2 linked regions of the Aminivibrio sp. genome follow. The protein of the gene in region 1 binds, or shares a complex with, the protein of each later gene. Links are inferred from orthologs where the notes say so. Each region holds a gene or a part of one and is shown on either strand. Other genes may lie near its edges. The genes, in order: pfkA and rny.

Evidence for each region.
Region 2: pfkA (region 1) and rny share a complex: the UniProt entries of both Bacillus subtilis proteins name them as parts of the possible RNA degradosome complex. The link is inferred for Aminivibrio sp. from one-to-one orthologs.

What each region holds. Positions count from the first base shown.
Region 1 is NZ_JAESIH010000070.1:30,659-36,702, forward strand. Bases 2,327-5,146 are described here. They hold pfkA (6-phosphofructokinase), read left to right. Parts: upstream 2,327-3,166; coding sequence 3,167-4,126; downstream 4,127-5,146. Other genes in these bases: JMJ95_RS12165 (hypothetical protein), read left to right, coding at 2,327-3,038; JMJ95_RS12175 (DUF4392 domain-containing protein), read left to right, coding at 4,128-4,985. Also shown: JMJ95_RS12155 (glycosyltransferase), read left to right, coding at 1-117; JMJ95_RS12160 (porin), read left to right, coding at 588-2,120; more of JMJ95_RS12165, read left to right, coding at 2,274-2,326. UniProt on the Bacillus subtilis protein: Catalyzes the phosphorylation of D-fructose 6-phosphate to fructose 1,6-bisphosphate by ATP, the first committing step of glycolysis.
Region 2 is NZ_JAESIH010000031.1:3,384-9,541, forward strand. Bases 50-2,983 are described here. They hold rny (ribonuclease Y), read right to left. Parts: upstream 2,321-2,983; coding sequence 779-2,320; downstream 50-778. Other genes in these bases: JMJ95_RS03355 (TIGR00282 family metallophosphoesterase), read right to left, coding at 50-771; JMJ95_RS03365 (regulatory protein RecX), read right to left, coding at 2,415-2,885; recG (ATP-dependent DNA helicase RecG), read right to left, coding at 2,869-2,983. In the rest of the region: more of JMJ95_RS03355, read right to left, coding at 1-49; more of recG, read right to left, coding at 2,984-4,947; JMJ95_RS03375 (DivIVA domain-containing protein), read right to left, coding at 4,944-5,426; cell division protein SepF, read right to left, coding at 5,419-5,805; JMJ95_RS03385 (YggS family pyridoxal phosphate-dependent enzyme), read right to left, coding at 5,823-6,158. UniProt on the Bacillus subtilis protein: Endoribonuclease that initiates mRNA decay. Initiates the decay of all SAM-dependent riboswitches, such as yitJ riboswitch. Involved in processing of the gapA operon mRNA, it cleaves between cggR and gapA.

The sequences.
Region 1 (6,044 bases):
GAACGGGATGCTCTGGGGCGCGATTCCTTGAAATCATCATCCCGTTTTTCCGTGCAGGTAATTGCAAAACAGTATTCGGAGTTGTACCGTGCGTGCTTTGCCCTGCCCCCGATTTGATGGACAGTATAAAGAGACGATATACTGGAGATCGGAGAGGTAGTGTCATGAGCTTTTCAGTGCGTCCTTCCCCCGGGGCAGGCTGTTCACGCGTCACCTCCCCTCCCCTCGGTCGAGGACGCGTCGGGCGCTCAGTAATTATACGTAAAAATAGTTCTTAGGTCCTATTTGCAGAAAGGCGGTCCTCGTCTACAATGCATCAAGAAACGGTGTATTGGCGTACTTTGACAATATAACCTTGGATTCATCAGCTTCTATGCTTCCGTGCAGAAATCCCGACGGCGTGAAAGGAGGTGCAAACCCCCAGGCCAACAAGGACGAGCGGAAGCTGAAGGCGGAAAACTGTTTTACGAAGCGAAAGGGGAATGGGAAAAGGAAACGAGGAAACTTCGTCCCGAACCCCCCCGAAGCGGAGAAAAACGGAAATCCGCGAAAATAAAAAACACACAAACCAAGGGGGTTAACACACAATGAAAAAGATTCTTGCGCTTGTTGCAGTAATCGCGCTTGTGGCCTTCGCCGCTCCTGCGTTCGCCGCCGCCAACCCGTTCATGGATGTTCCCATGAACCACTGGGCCTACGACGCAATCGGCCAGCTTGCCGCCCGGGGCGTGCTTTCCGGCTATCCCGACGGCACCTACAAGGGCAACCAGCCCATGACCCGCTACGAAGTCGCTTCCGCGGTCGCCCGCGCTCTGGCAGTCGTCGACATGACCAAGGCCAGCAAGCAGGATGTCGAAATGCTGAAGAAGCTCGTCGTCGAATTCAAGGACGAACTTGACGCTCTCGGCGTGAAGGTCGACAAGCTTGACAGCAGGGTTGCCGTTCTTGAGGAAGGCGTCGGCGGCTGGAAGCTGACCGGAGAATTCCGCTTCGACTCCAGGACCACTGACAATGACAACAGTACTCTCTATGGTGTCAATAACAAGTGGGACCAGAATACTACCCGTGTCCGGCTTCACTTCTATAAGCAGATTTCCGACGGTGTGAGCTTCTACGGGCGGTTCCATGGCGCAGGCGGTGATTCTCCGAAATGGACCAGGGCTTATGTCGACGTCGACCTTCCCTGGGAGATGCACCTTCGTGCAGGCCGCCAGTCCATCGACTGGGAAGATGCGCTCTACTGGGTTCCTTTCGGAACCTGGCAGACCGACGGTCTCCTCACGGACCGCGATGGTCTTGAGGCGTTCTACCTGACGAAGAATTTCTCCATGGGGCAGTTCGGGCTGTATGCTTCCAGGAAAGACAGTGCTGAAGAGGTAACTAATCCTGCTGATAAGGATTATACGGGTATTAAGGAGCACTGGGAGTACGCCGCCCGCTTTGTCTTCAACTTCAACGAACAGTTCAGCCTGATGGCCGGGTACCAGATGATCGATTTCGAAAACGAGGAACCTGGTAATACTAAAGATAATGATTTTGCAACCTGGTATGTGGAGCCGCAGGTCAAGTTCAGCGAAAACTTCATACTGAAGGGTGCGTATTACTCTCAGGATACCGAGCATTTCGGGGATAAGGTAGTTGGTGCCTCTGACGATCCGAGCGCCTGGAGGGCGATTTTCGAGGTGAAGCAGGAAGCTCTTAAATTCACCTCTCTCTGGCTGGAGTACAACCAAGTTGATGCCGGTTTCGTGACGCCGAACAAGGAAACGTATAAGTTCATAGCAAACGTTTATGATTATGCTCCTCTGTATAGGAACTACGGTTACGGCGATTTCATGCAGATTCAGAACGATGCCGATATCTGGAGGATCGGCGCTTTTCAGAAGTGGAGCGACAAGTGGGATACCTTCCTTCACTATGCCAAGTTCGACATCGACGGAATGTCACCGCGTACTAATGGGGGCAGCCTTGTGGACAACGATGCGGACAACTATTCCATCGGTTTCAACTACCACTACACTCCCGCGGTCACCTTCTCGCTTGCCTATGACAAGTTCGACAGCGATATCGAGAAGTATGACGACGATATGATCCATTTCCGGACCAGAGTGGTGTTCTAGGAAATACCCGAAATACAAAAAGCGGACCTCAGGGTCCGCTTTTTTTGTCCCTGAAAATAGGCAGGATCACCGATTGGGAAGGCATCTTTTTCTGGTATACTTCTCTCGGTGAGATGTACCATTTGACGCGATTGTGCGGGGGGTATCGATGATATGAAGAAAATGATCCTTTGTATTCTTTTCGTATTTCTGCTGTCGGGCGCGGCAGAGTGGGCTGAGGCCGCCGCAGACAAGCGGCTGGAATCCGTAATGTCGCGGTGGACGAGGAAAGAGTTCTACGCTGAAAAGGATACTCAGGGCGGTCTGGAGATCGAGATCACCCTGTATTCCGCCGAATACGTGGAAGCGCTCATTGAGGCGGAGGCGGAAAAGAATCTCTGGACAGCCGACGAAAAAGAGCAGTACAAATACCAGCTTTTGAAAACGCTGAACCTCGAGGAGTATGTTCCGTTCCATTTTTCCTTCAACAACAACGGACCGTCCATGCATATGGCGCCCTTTGACAAGATGGTGAACCTCTGGTTGGGAAAAAACAAGTATGCTCCGGCGGACTACGACAAACGGTTCAATTTCAAGCTCCAGGGCCGCCGGGACGGTATGGTCTGGTTCCCCCGGTACGATGAAAAGACGGGTAAGTCCCTCCTTGATGGAGTGAGGACGATAAAGTTGGATGTCAGCGGCGCGATAAGCCCTTTCCTGTCCAATAAGCTTTCTGTGTCCTTCCTTTGGGATATCGACAAAGACAACCCCGGAAAGCTCTATGCGGGCCGGGCAGCATCACGGCTGGAGCTTGACCGTCTCATAAAGAGAATCGAGAAACTCACTGCCGAGAAGAAGGACCTTGAAGACAAGCTCAATGAAGTAAATAACGAACTGTTGACCGTAAACAAACGCGTGGAAGAACTCCAGAAGCAGTAGGTGTTCGCTCGAAGGGAAAGAGGGTCCGGTTTTTTCGGGCCCTCTTTTTTTCGTGACCTCTCGTGACCTCTGTGGTAGGATAAATCCTGTCTTTATTCAGAGAATCCGGGAGGGAAGAAGACATCATGATGAAACGCATTGCGGTGTTGACGAGCGGAGGCGACGCGCCGGGGATGAACGCGGCTGTCAGGGCGGTGGTCCGGACGGCCCTGTACCACGGCATGGAGACCATCGGGGTGATGCGGGGCTTTGAAGGGCTCATGGACGGCGACTGCATGACCCTGGACCGGGCGGCCGTGGGCGGGATTATCCACCGGGGGGGCACCATCCTCCGGACGGCCCGGAGCGAGCGGTTCAAGACCGAGGCCGGACAGCGGGCGGCCCTTGTGCAGATGGAAAACCGGAAGGTGGACGCCCTCGTGGTTATCGGGGGCGACGGATCCTTCCGGGGCGCGGCGGAACTGGAAAGGCTGGGCCTTCCCGTCATCGGCGTTCCCGGCACCATAGACAACGACATCGCGGGGACGGACGTGACCATAGGCTTCGATACGGCGGTGAACACGGCCCTCTCGGCGGTGCAGAAACTCCGGGACACGGCGAGCAGCCACGACCGGCTCTTCATCGTGGAGGTCATGGGACGGGACACGGGCTTTCTCGCTCTCGAGGTGGCCGTCTCATCGGGCTCGGAGTACGTGGTGCTGCCGGAGATTCAGCTTGACATCGCGAAGTTGTGCGACCATCTCCACTACTCCAGGAAGCGGGGAAAGACCCATTCCCTCATTATCCTGGCCGAAGGGGTCATGTCGGCCCTCGCGCTGAGGGACCGCCTCCAGGACACGGGCGGGTATGACGCCCGGGTGACGGTGCTCGGATATATCCAGCGGGGCGGCAGCCCGTCCTCTTTCGACACCGTTCTGGCGTCCCGGATGGGGGCCTTCGCGGTGGAATCTCTCCTGGAGGGGAAATCGGGATCCATGGTCTGTTCCATCTGCGGCCGGATGACCCTCTGTCCCCTGGAGGAGGCATGGAAGGCGCCGAAGCACCTCAATCCGGAACTTCTGGACCTGGTGGAGAAACTGAGCGTGTAGCATGGATATCTGCGGTTCCGTCGGCCGGCTCATTGCCTCCGACAGGGGGGGGAGAAAGGTGTCTTCCCTCTTTCGCTCCGGGTTTCTTGACGAAGCCGGTAAATTGCTGGAGGGAGCGTCCAGAGTTGCCGTGGTGACGGGTTTTTTTGTCCCGGCCTGCGGCTCCCCGGAGACGGACGGGCCCGGCGGTGCCGTGGCGCTTGGCAGGTCGGTGGAGAAGAGCGGACGGGAAGCGGCGCTGTTCACGGACAGGCTGTGCCTGGAGGCCGTGAAGGCCTGTTCCGCTTCGGTCGGCGGTCCTGCCGTTCTGGAGGCAGCGGGTGCGGAGGAGATTCTCGCCTTCGGCCCCGATCTGATTGTTTTTATCGAGCGCCTGGGAAGGGCAGAGGACGGCCGGTATTACAATATGCGGGCCGAAGACGTCACGGCGACCACCGCTCCCCTGGACGAGGCGGCCTTGTCCGGGAACGGGCTGAAGGTTCTGGCTGTGGGCGACGGAGGGAACGAGGCCGGCATGGGCCTGTTTCGCAGGGAGCTGGCGGAGCTGCTTCCCGGCTATGCTTCCTGCCTTTCCGTTGTGGAAGCGGATGCGGCTCTTCCGGTGGATGTCTCCGACTGGGGAGGGTATGCCCTCGCCTCCCTGCTGTCGGTGGGGTGCGGAGAATGGATCGGCCCGGAGGAAGATGAGACCGGATGTATGCTGGACGCCCTCATTTCAGCCGGTGCGGTGGACGGGGTGACCCGGCGCCGTGAACCCACCGTGGACGGCTTCCCGGAAGGGGAGCACAAGCATGTCATCCGGGAGCTGAAGGAGCTTGTTACATCCCGCCTCCGGAACTTCGGGAAAGAGCTTGCCTGACCTGATTCTTGTCATCCTGAGCGATAGCGATCGCAGAAGGACTTGATTCTTGTCATCCTGAGCGATAGCGATCGCAGAAGGCCCTGATTCTTGTCATCCTGAGCGAAGCGATCGCGCAGCATCCCGAGCCCAGCGAGGGGAGGATCTCGGTCCTGGTCTTTCGTCCCGAGCCCAGCGAGGGGAGGATCTCGGTCCTGGTCTTTCGTCCCGAGCCCAGCGAAGGAAGCATTTCGCTTTTGTCATCCTGAGGAGCATAGCGACGATCGCGCAGCATCCCGAGCCCAGCGAGGGGAGGATCTCGGGGTTGGTCCTCAGAATGACAACAAGGGCGAGATCCTTCGGCCATAAACCCGGCCTCAGGATGACAAACCGCTTTTGTCCTCCTGAGCGATAGCGATCGCGGAAGGACCTGATTCTTGTCATCCTGAGCGAAGCGATCGCAGAAGGCCCTGATTCTTGTCATCCTGAGCGAAGCGATCGCAGAAGGCCCTGGTTCTTGTCATCCTGAGCGAAGCGAAGGATCTCGGTCCTGGTCTTTCGTCCCGAGCCCAGCGAGGGGAGGATCTCGGTCCTGGTCTTTCGTCCCGAGCCCAGCGAAGGAAGCATTTCGCTTTTGTCATCCTGAGGAGCATAGCGACGAAGGATCTCGGGGTTGGTCCTCAGAATGACAACAAAGGCGAGATTCTTCGGGCTTCGCCCTCAGAATGACAACAAAGGCGAGATCCTTCGGCCAAAAAGCCGGCCTCAGGATGACAGAACAGACGTCCTCCTGAGCGCAGCGATCGCGGAAGGACCTGATTCTTGTCATCCTGAGCGATAGCGATCGCAGAAGGACCTGGTTCTTGTCATCCTGAGCGAAGCGATCGCAGAAGGCCCTGGTTCTTGTCATCCTGAGCGAAGCGATCGCGTAGCATCCCGAGCCCAGCGAGGGGAGGATCTCGGTCCTGGTCTTTCGTCCCGAGCCCAGCGAGGGGAGGATCTCGGTCCTGGTCTTTCGTCCCGAGCCCAGCGAAGGAAGCATTTCGCTTTTGTCATCCTGAGGAGCATAGCGACGAAGGA
Region 2 (6,158 bases), on another replicon or contig:
AAGTTTTTCGTTGATTCTGAGAATGTCCACGGCCAGCCCCGTCTCGTCGTCCAGGGTGACGGTCACCCCGTTCAGGGCGAGCCCTTCTCCCGAGACTTCGAACCTGGAAGGCATGCCGGTAAGAAACTTGGGAAGCACTCCCTCCATCTTCATTCCGATGGAACTTCTGTGTCCTCCGGTCATCCCGGCATCGGTGATGCAGGCCGTGCCGCCGGGAAGTATTTCCTCGTCGGCGGTCTGTACATGGGTATGGGTTCCGATCACCACCGCGGCCCGGCCGTCGAGGTAATGGGCCAGCGCCTTCTTTTCCGATGTGGCCTCCGCGTGGAAATCGAGGAAAAAGGGAACCTCTCCCGCAGCGGTGAGAAGAACGTCCGCCTTCCGGAAGGGACAGTCGATGGGGGGCATGAAAACCCTTCCCTGGAGATTGGCTATGGCGAGACGCCTGCCGTTTTTCTCCAGCACCGTCATTCCCTGTCCCGGACATTCGTCCGGGTAGTTCGCCGGACGGATGATCCGGGGTTCCGCCTCCAGGACGGCAACCCCTTCCGGTCTGTCCCATATGTGGTTCCCCGAGGTCATGCCGTCGATCCCGAGGCCGAAGAGTTCGTCGGCGATTTTCCTGGTGATTCCTTTCCCGGCGGCGGCGTTCTCGCAGTTGGCGAGAACGAAGTCGAAACCGCCGCACCGCTCCCGGAGGAGGGGAAGTACCGCGGCGACAGCCTTGCGCCCGGGACTTCCCATGATGTCCCCGATGAAGAGTATCTTCATTTTTCGCCTATTTCGCGTAATCCGTGGCCCGGGTCTCCCGTGTGACGGTGACCTTGATCTGGCCGGGATACTTCATTTCCTCCTCGATCTTCCGGGCGATGTCGAAGGCTATCTTGTGTACCACGCCGTCGTCGGAGATATTCGGGGATACCACTACCCGGATCTCCCTGCCCGCCTGGATCGCATAGGCCTTGCTGACGCCGTTGAAGCTCTTGGCCAGCTCTTCGAGCTTTTCAAGGCGCTTGACGTAGGCATCGAGGCTTTCCCTGCGGGCCCCGGGGCGGGACGCGCTGACCGCGTCCGCGGCCGCCACAATGACGTCGTAGATGCTCTTCGCCTCCTGGTCTTCGTGGTGGGAGGCGATTGCGTTCACTATTTCGGGCGTTTCGTTGTACCGTCTGGCGAGGTCCGCCCCTATGAGGGCATGGGGCCCCTCAATCTGATGATCCACCGCCTTGCCGAGATCGTGCAGCAGTCCGGCGCGGCGGGCGATTTCCTCGTCAATCCCCAGCTCAGCGGCGATCATGCCAGAAATGTAGGCGACCTCGAGGCTGTGCTGGAGCGCATTTTGTCCGTAACTAAACCTGAACTTGAGCTGTCCGAGAGTATGGATGAGCTCGGAATGCATGTTCTTGATTCCCGTTTCGAGCAGGGCGCTCTCGCCTGCTTCCACAACCTGTTCTTCCACGTCCTTGGTTGCCTTTTCGATGAGTTCCTCGATGCGGGCAGGGTGAATCCTGCCGTCGGTCACGAGACGCTCGAGGGAGAGTCTCGCGATTTCCCTGCGGACGGGATCGAAACTGCTGAGGGTAACCGCCTCCGGTGTGTCGTCCACGATGAGGTCAACGCCCGCGAGGGTCTCGAAGGTCCGGATGTTCCGTCCTTCCCTGCCTATGATTCTTCCCTTCATTTCGTCGGAGGGAAGATGGACGACGCTCACCGCCGCCTCGGAAGTGTGTTCCACGGCGCAACGCTGCACGGCGGTGACGATGATTTCCCGGGCCTTTCTTTCGGCCTCCCGTTTTGCCTTCTCCTCAAGCTCCTTGAGCCTGAGCCCAAGGATGTGCTGGGCATCTTCCTCGGTCTGCTTGAGAAGAAGATCCCGGGCAATTTCCCTGGTCATCCCGGCGATTTCCTCGAGGCGTTCCACCTGTTTCCGCTTCGTCTCCTCGACTTCGAGCAGGCGGGCTTCCAGCTCATCCTGCCTTCCCTTGAGCTCTTCCTCCCGGTGGGCCACCCGGTCGAGCTTGCGGTCAAGGTTTTCCTCCTTCTGTTCCAGCCGGCGTTCGGCCCTCTGGAGTTCGTTGCGGCGTTCCTTGCCTTCCTTCTCGATCTCCTGCCGGAGCCTGAAGATCTCTTCCTTGGCCTCGGTGAGCTTTTCCCGCTTGCTCTGCTCCGCCGCCGCCTGGGCCTCTTTCAGGATATTCCTGGCCTGAGCCTTTGCGCTTTCAAGGTTCCGGGCCCCGAGGGTCTTGGAAAGAAGGAATCCCGCCCCTGTTCCGGCGGCTATTCCCACGACAATTGCGACCATTGCTGTCAAAAAATTCATGGTGCTGTAATCACTCCTCAATTTTATTTTCAAGGTACTGACAAGGGGGAAAACAGACGTCTCCCGTTTTCCGCTCTTTATGTTATTTTAACGGTCAGCCTTCACCCTCACAAGCCCTTTCGGTAACCTTTCTGCAGACGGAGAAGGAAAAACCGCGCCGAAGAAGGCGCCCGACGATCTTTTCCGGCTCCAGTCCTCTTGAAGCCAGCTCCTCCGCGAGGGCGTTCGCTCTTGCCTCCTCGTCGATGTCCGAAAGAGCATCGCGGATGTAGGAAGAGTCTACCCCTCTCCTCCTCAGTTCGTCCCTCAGGCGGAGAGGCCCCCAGTCCTGGTGGGAATCGGCGAACAGGACGGCGTAAGCGGCATCGTCCAGATAGCCTGCCTCACTGAAGCGAAGCACGAGGTCGTCGATTTCTTCCGGAGACGCTCCCCCAGCGGCGAGCTTTTCTCTTACCTTCGCCGTCGGCAGAACTCCCCTGGAGAGGAGGTTCAGAAGATACCCTTCGAGATCTGCACCTCCCGTTTTTTTTCCTTCCGGCAGGTTTCCGTCACGCCGTTTCCACAAGGTTCAGCGACCTCCCCAGCACGGTATACAGGCGGTCCTTCAGTTTCGGGCACGAGTGGAGTCCGGGGTCATTCTCCACCAGTCGGAAGGCCTCTTTTCTTGCGGTTTCAAGAATGTCCCTGTCCTTGATCAGGTCCGCCACGTGGAAGTCCGTGACGCCCGACTGGCGGACACCGCACACCTCGCCGGGCCCCCGGAGCCTAAGGTCAGCCTCGGCGACGGCAAACCCGTCGGAAGTGGCGCAGAACGCTTCGATCCGTTCTCTCGCCTCCGGTGCGGAGGGCGCGCATATGAGGAAGCACCATGATTCGCCGGTCCCCCGCCCCACCCTTCCTCGAAGCTGGTGGAGCTGAGACAGGCCGAACCGGACGGCATCCTCCACCACCATGATGGTGGCCTCCGGCACGTCAACCCCCACCTCCACGACGGTGGTTGATACGAGAAGGGAAATGTCCCCCCGCTGGAAGTCGTCCATGACCTTTTCCTTCTCACCGTTTGGAAGGCGGCCGTGGAGAAGAGCTGTGCCCAGGGAGGGAAACCGCTCCCGGAGCTCGGCGAATCTCGCCTCCGCCGCCGTCAGGTCGAGGGTTTCGCTTTCCTCGATGAGGGGGCATATCCAGTAGACTCGTTCTCCGGCTTTCATCCGTTCCTCGAGAAAGGAGAGGAGGCCCGGAATCTTCTTCGGCGGGATCGCCCTGGTCTCCACAGGTTTTCTTCCCGGGGGCAGCTCGCTGATGACGGAGACGGCAAGGTCGCCGTAGACCGTGAGGGTGAGGGTCCGTGGAATCGGGGTGGCCGTCATGACGAGGACGTGGGGGCTCCCGCCCTTGGAGCGGAAGGTGTGTTTCTGGAGGACGCCGAACCTGTGCTGTTCGTCCACGATGGCGATGCCCATCCTTGCGAAGGCCGTTTTTTCGGAGAGCAGAGCATGGGTTCCGATGGCCACGGAAATTTCCCCCGATTCGAGGCCTTCCTGGATTTCGGCTTTCTCCCTGGACGGGAGGGAGCCTGTGAGAAGGGCACACCTTCCGCCGAGGGCTTCGATCATGGGAGCGAGGCGGAGGTAGTGCTGCCGGGCGAGTATTTCCGTGGGGGCGAGAAACGCGCCCTGGTATCCTCCGTCAAGGGCCGCCAGAAGGGCCAGAAGGGCCACCACCGTCTTGCCCGAACCCACATCACCCTGGAGCAGGCGGTTCATGGGGACCGTCCGGGCCATGTCGGCAAAGATGTCCTCCACCGCTTTTTTCTGCCCGTCCGTGAGGGTAAAAGGGAGCCTGCTTCCGAGACATTCCGCCACAAGTCTCCCGGGAGGAAGGGAGGGCGCCGGGGAGGACGTGTCACCGGCAAGGCTGCGGCGCACGGCGAGTCCCGTCTGGAGCAGGAAGAATTCATCGAAGGCTAGGCGGTTCCGGGCGGCCTTCCACTTCTCCCGGGATTCGGGATAGTGGAGCTGCCGGACCGATTCGGTCACGCCGGGCATGCCGAGCCGGGAACGAAGGTCGTCGGGAAGGTATTCCTCGAGGGAGGGCAGGAAATCGTCCAGGGCCGAGCGGGTCATTCTCCGAAGGGCCTTCTGGGAAAGTCCCGCCGTGGTCGGGTAGACCGGAACGATGGCGAGGGATTTTTCTTCGTCTCCGTCCTCGTCCAGGATCTCGAAGTCGGGATTCGTGAGCTGAACCGATCCTCCCCTTACGTCGACCCGGCCGTAGAAGAGAACCCGGACTCCCGGAAGGAGGATTTTTTCAAGGCCCACCCGGTTGAACCACACGGCTTTGGCCATGGTCCGGCCGTCGGAGATGAGGGCCGTGACAACGGAAAGCCCTTTCCTGGCAGTTTTCCGCCGCTCGAAGGCCGCCACCCGGGCTGCCACCGACACGGTCTCGCCGCCCCGGAGCGATGAAAGGGGGGCGAGGTTCCGCCTGTCCTCGTACCGTGCCGGAAAGAGGAAGAGGAGATCCCCGGCGGAGCGGATTCCGAGCCGGGCAAGCATCGCTTCCCGGGCGGGACCCACTCCCTTCACGAACCGGACGGGGTCGGAGAGACTGCGGACGGGAGCATTCACCGGGAGGACTCTTCCTCCTCGGCAAAGGATTCTTCCTCGCCGTCGGAAAGGGAGGCGAATCGTGAGAGAAGGGCCCTGAACTCCGCCTTGAACTCCTGCTTCATCTGCCGGAGGCGCTGGAGCTCCCGCCGTTCCCTGTCCTTCGCCGCCGAGGCGTCAAGAACGATCTGCTCGGCCTTCAGCCGCGCCTCGTTGAGCAGGGTCTCCGCCTGCCTGCTCGCCGCCTCCTCTTTGGCCTCGGCGCTTTTCTGGGCCATGAGAAGGGTGCCCTGGAGGGTCTCCTTGAGGTTTTCGTACTCCTTGATCTGTTCCTCCAGCCGGTCGATGCGGCGTTCGAGCTCCGCGCACCGAAGGGAGTATTCCTGGATATCCTCCGCCACCCGGTCGAGAAATTCGTCCACCTCGCTGACCGCATAACCCCGCATTGCCCTGGAAAAATACTTGTTTTCGATGTCCCGGGCGGTCAAAAGATCAGGCACCGTTTTCGTCCTCCCATTCCTCTATCATGGTTTTTCTCGGTGCGGCCAGAAAAATGCCTCCCGCAACCCTGAGCACCGTACCCCTGTTGGCGAAGGCGACCCCGCAGAGAAAGTCAAGCAGGCTCTGGCCGGATTCCCGCTCCATCCCCCGCAGGTCCACGAGAAGCATTTTACCCTTTCTGAGGGCCTCCGCGAGCTCTTCTTTTTTGTCGGGGCCGGAAGAGCCCCGGAGGATGATAAGGTCAGCCTCTCCCGCAGCGGGGCGAATCACCCGCTCCTCCCGTTCCTCCAGGTCCGGGCGCGGATCGTCGTTCCAGTCGTCTTCATAATCTCCACCCGGGTCCACCAGTCCCAGGAGCGCCATCAGCCGTTCAAGCATTCCTCCACCCCCGTTCTTCACCGGCGCGCACCGAAAATGGACGAACCGATACGCACCATGGTGCTTCCTTCCTGTACCGCCCAGTAAAAATCGCCGCTCATCCCCATGGAAAGTTCCGGCAGAGCCAGCCCCGTACTTTCACGGGCCGACTCGCAGATGGTCCGCAGAAGGGCGAAGGCCTTCCGTACTTCCTTCTCTCCCCCCGTGAGGGGTCCAATGGTCATGAAGCCTTCCGGGCGAAGGGCGGGGCAGGTCTCGAGAATGCCGTGAAGCAGGGCTTCCGCCTTCTCAGGCGCAACCCCGTGCTTGGAGGCTTCACCGGACGTGTTCACCTCGAGAAGCACGGGAAGGGT